2 regions of the Desulfuromonas thiophila genome follow, and region 2 is predicted to be linked to the other one. Evidence: predicted binding sites of a transcription regulator. Region 2 holds the regulator's gene; the other holds the start of a gene.
The links. The regulator HrcA, encoded in region 2, represses chaperone genes, less so after heat shock. The targets are predictions, from matches to a motif close to TGTTAGCACTCNNNNNNNNNGAGTGCTAACA.
Positions count from the first base shown of each region.

Region 1: rpoH (RNA polymerase sigma factor RpoH) is a predicted target of HrcA. The motif match lies at 1,261-1,291, and genes of this name have one in related genera.

Region 1 covers NZ_FNAQ01000002.1:293,854-296,255, reverse strand. Annotated here, with positions in the region: gene nhaD (sodium:proton antiporter NhaD) at 1-972, shown strand, start outside; gene rpoH (RNA polymerase sigma factor RpoH) at 1,323-2,180, shown strand; gene bamD (outer membrane protein assembly factor BamD) at 2,257-2,402, shown strand, end outside.
Region 2 covers NZ_FNAQ01000013.1:13,501-15,902, forward strand. Annotated here, with positions in the region: gene hemW (radical SAM family heme chaperone HemW) at 1-1,003, shown strand, start outside; gene hrcA (heat-inducible transcriptional repressor HrcA) at 1,143-2,192, shown strand; gene grpE (nucleotide exchange factor GrpE) at 2,329-2,402, shown strand, end outside.

The DNA of each region.
Region 1 (2,402 bases), on a different contig from region 2:
CCCATTGCTGACAACCTGACCACCGCCCTGCTAATGGGCGCCGTGGTGATGGCCGTGGGCGGCTCCAACCAGCGCTTTGTTGTCATGGCCTGCATCAACGTGGTGGTCGGTGCCAATGCCGGTGGCGCCTTCTCGCCCTTTGGTGACATCACCACCCTGATGGTGTGGCAAAAGGGCATGGTATCCTTCGGCGAGTTCTTCGCCCTGTTCCTGCCGTCGCTGGTCAACTGGCTGGTCCCTGCCTTGGTCATGAGTTTCTTCATCAGTAAAGAGCGTCCTCAGGCGGCCGATGAGTTTGTCAGCATGAAGTTCGGTGCCAAGCGCATTATGCTGCTGTTCCTGCTGACCATCGTCACGGCGGTGTCGTTTCACAACTTTCTGCATTTGCCGCCGGCTGCCGGCATGATGCTGGGTCTGGGCTATCTGGGCTGGTTCTCCTACTACATCAAGCTGCGTGAGCACGCCGGCCACATGGCGGACCCGGCGCTGCACCTGGAACCGGTTGAGAATGAAGGCCATGGCGGCCCGGGCTTCGATCTGTTCCGCAAAATTGCCCGCGCCGAATGGGATACGCTGCTGTTCTTCTACGGGGTCATCATGTGTGTCGGCGGTCTGAGCCAGTTCGGTTATCTGGCCATGGCGTCACAGTTTCTCTACAACGATCTGGGCGCCTTTAATGCCAACGTCATGATCGGCATTCTCTCCGCCATCGTTGACAACATTCCGGTGATGTTTGCCGTGCTGACCATGGAACCGCACATGTCGCATGGCCACTGGCTGCTGGTGACCCTGACGGCCGGTGTAGGTGGCAGCCTGCTGTCCATCGGTTCGGCGGCCGGCGTCGGCCTGATGGGTACCGCCCGTGGCATCTACACCTTCGGCCGTCACCTGGTCTATACCCCGGCGGTGGCGCTGGGCTACGCCGCCAGCATTGCCGTTCACATGCTGATCAACGCCAAGCTGTTTCATTAACAGGTTGCCAGGCCACGGAACCCATGGCTGGGCGACCAAACCCAATCCTTGATTCGTAAGCCTTTATTTCGTAAGAGATTGATGTTGTGAGCAAGGCGGAAAACGCCTTTTCAACCTCTTGTCAATCTGCCTTGAGCCGGGGCATTTCAAACCGTCATCTGCGACTGGATGAGCCCCGGCTTTTTCTCCCGGCACCTGTGTGCGAACAGGTTCCGCTGTGATCAGCCACGACCTGCCAAAGCAGCACAAGCAATTTTTTGTTGCAATGTCTGAATGAACCTCCTAGGCTGTTAGCACTCACCGACAACGAGTGCTAACAGCCGCTTTTCCGCATCCAAGGAGGAGGTTCCATGTCCGCCCTGACGCTGACCAGCAACAGTCTTGAACACTACATGACCCAGATCAACCGTTATGAACTGCTTGACCGGGAAACCGAACAGGAGCTGGCACTGCGCTATCGGCTGCATAATGACCTGCAGGCGGCCCAGCGTCTGGTGTGCGCCAATCTGCGTTTTGTCGTCAAAATCGCCAACGAATACCGGGCTTACGGCCTGAAACTGCTCGACCTGATTCAGGAAGGCAACATCGGCCTGATGGTCGCGGTCAAGAAATTCGATCCCCAGCGCAACAACCGTCTGATCAGCTATGCCGTCTGGTGGATCCGCGCCTATATCCACAATTTCATCATCAACAGCTGGTCACTGGTGAAAATCGGCACCAGCCAGGCACGCCGCAAACTCTTTTTCAAGCTGCGTCAAACACGTGAGATGCTGCAACAGCAAGGGGAAACACAGGACAGTGCCATCGCCCGTCAGCTCGATGTCAGCACGGCAGAGGTCGAGGAGATGTCCGTGCGCTTGGCGCGTGATGTGTCGCTGGATGCGGAGCTGGTGGAAGGCGAGGATATTTGCCGGCTCGACCTGCTGGAAAGCCCCGAGCAGGATCAGGAACAACTGCTCATCGCCCAGGAAACCGAGCTTAACCGCCAGCAGCAGGTACGACAGGCGCTGGCACAACTGTCCGATCGAGAACGTCGCATCGTCGTCCGGCGCATTCTGGCCGAGGAACCCTGCACCCTGCAGGAACTGGCCGACCAGTTCGGCGTCAGCCGTGAACGAATTCGCCAGATTGAAAAACGCGCCCTTGAGCGCCTGCGCACCCTGCTGCAGACCGATCTGGCCCCAGAGACCGAAGGGATGGCGCAATAAGGCTTGAGTCCGTCGGGTCCATGCTTTAGACTCAGCGGTCGAGTGTTTTCTTCCCTGATGTCACGAAGGATTGCCCATGCGTACCGGCTTGATCTTGCTGCTGCCTGCCCTGCTGTTGTTCACCCTGGCTCTGAACGGCTGCGGCCGTCCAAAAACCGCTCCGCCACCGCCAGGGATTGCCGCGGAGTTCAAGAAGGCCGAACAGGAACACGAAGCCGGCCA
Region 2 (2,402 bases):
GGCGCTGCTGCCACCCTCGCTGACGGCGCTGCCGTTGACAAGCCTGTTCTTCGGCGGCGGGACGCCCTCGCTGCTGACGCTGGCGCAACTGGAGCAGCTGCTGACAGCAAGCCGGGCGCGGCTGGGTTGGGCGGACGACATCGAAATCAGCCTGGAGGTCAACCCGGCGACGGTGGATGATGTCTGGCTGCGCGGCGCCCGCCGTCTTGGCCTGAATCGACTGTCTGTCGGGGTTCAGTGTTTCGATGACACCGTGCTGCAGCGGCTGGGGCGCTGCCATGATGGCGCGGCCGCAGTGGCACTGGTGCAGGCCGCCCGCCAGGCCGGCTTCGACAATATCGGCCTTGATCTGATGTTTGCAGTGCCGGGGCTGCCGCCGCACGGGCAACTCGAATGGGTCAAGCGGCTGGCACCGGAACACCTGTCGCTCTACGGCCTGACCATCGAGCCGGGCACGCCGTTGGCGCGCGAGGCGGCCGCTGGCCGCTTCACGGCGGAGTCGGAGGAGGCCTACTGCACCCAGTACCTGTTCTGGCACGAGCAACTCAGCGCCCTGGGCTACGACCACTATGAAATCGCCAACTATGCCCGGCCGGGCCGCGCCTGCCGCCACAATCTGGCTTATTGGCAGCGCCACCCCTATCTGGGGTTGGGGGCCGGGGCACACAGCTTCTTTGCCGAGGATCAGGGTCAGCGCTGGGCGGCCGCCGACGACTGGCGCGGCTACTGCCGGGCGGTCGAAACGGGGACCGCGCCGCGCCAGCTGATCGAGACCTTCAGCGCCGACCAGGCGCGCAGCGAATGGGTTTATCTGCGGTTGCGTACCGCCGCCGGCGTTGACGAGGTGGAATTTCGCCGGCTGTTTGGCGCGGACTTCGCCTCCTGCTTTGCCGCGGCGGTGCAGTTCTGCGGTTCTCGGTTGCAGCGGCAGCAGGGCGTCTGGCGCATGGCGGCGCCGGACTGGCTGCTGTTTGACCACCTGGTCAGCCCTTTTCTGTCGTAGCTTGCTGGCGGTGGTTTTTGGCCGGCTGTCTTGACAAAGATCAGGGCCGTTGTTATGTTCTGCCCTGTTAGCACTCGGCGGCAGAGAGTGCTAACAGTGGAGGGCCAGCAGCTGCCGGCCCAGGCGCTGGCCCCCGGTGATGAAAGCGGCTATGGAACTCAACGAGCGCAGTCTGAGCATTCTCGAAGCGATCATCGAAGGCTATATTGCCTCGGGGGAACCCATGGGCTCGCGCACCATTGCGCGCCAGCATCCGCAGATGCTGTCGCCGGCGACGGTGCGCAATGTCATGGCCGACTTGGAGGAAATGGGCTACATCGTATCGCCCCATACCTCGGCCGGCCGGGTGCCGACGGACAAGGGCTACCGTTTCTATGTCGATTCGATGTTGCAGGTGCGCGACCTGACGGAGGCCGAACGCCTCTGTATCGATGCCCACTGTGCCGCCAGCGGCCTGCAGCCGCAGCAGTTGCTCAAACGGGCCGGTCATGTGCTGTCGAAGATGTCGCATTATACGGGTTTGGTGCTGGCACCGCGCTTTTCCGCCACCACCTTCCGCCACATTGAATTTGTGCCCCTGTCGCAGAATCGGCTGCTGGTGATCTTCGTATCGCAAAGCGGCGTGGTGCAGAACAAGATTATCGAAACCAGCGACGATATGCCCGATGTGCGCGAACTGGAGCAGGTGACCAACTACCTCAACCAGTCGCTTGGCGGTCTGACCATTGCCCAGGTGCGGGGCCGGCTGGTGGCGCAGATGCGGGAAGAAAAGGCGTTGTATGACCGCCTGTTGGCCCGGGCGCTGTCGTTGTCGAGCCAGGTATTCGGTGATGATATCGAGGGCGATCTGTTTATCGAAGGCGCCGCCAACATGCTCGATCAGCCCGATTTCACCGATATCGCCAGCATGAAGCGGCTGTTCAAGGCCTTTGAACAGAAACGGCATCTGATTGAACTGCTTGATCGTACCCAGCAGGCCCAGGGCGTGCAGATCTATATCGGCAGCCAGTCGCCGTATCAGGATTTTGAAGGCTGCAGTCTGATTACCGCCACCTATACCAATGGCAAGCAGACCCTAGGCTCCCTGGGGGTCATCGGTCCGAGCCGGATGGCCTACGCCCAGGTGGTGCCGGTGGTGGATTACACCGCCCGGCTGGTGAGTCGGATGCTGGAGCGCGAACTGGAATAACCCTGCTGGCGTGGCAAGAACGCACCCGCGGTGGCGTTGCGGCAACGGTTGTGCGGTTTGCCTTTGGCGTTTTTTGTTTCGCCATCTAACCGGATGCTTTTTGTCAAGGCATCAACCCTGAGTGAGAGGAATGGACGTGTCTGAAGAAAAATCGCAGCCGCAGCAGGCTGCTCCCCTGACCGGAACCGAAGCGGAAACATCCACCAACGG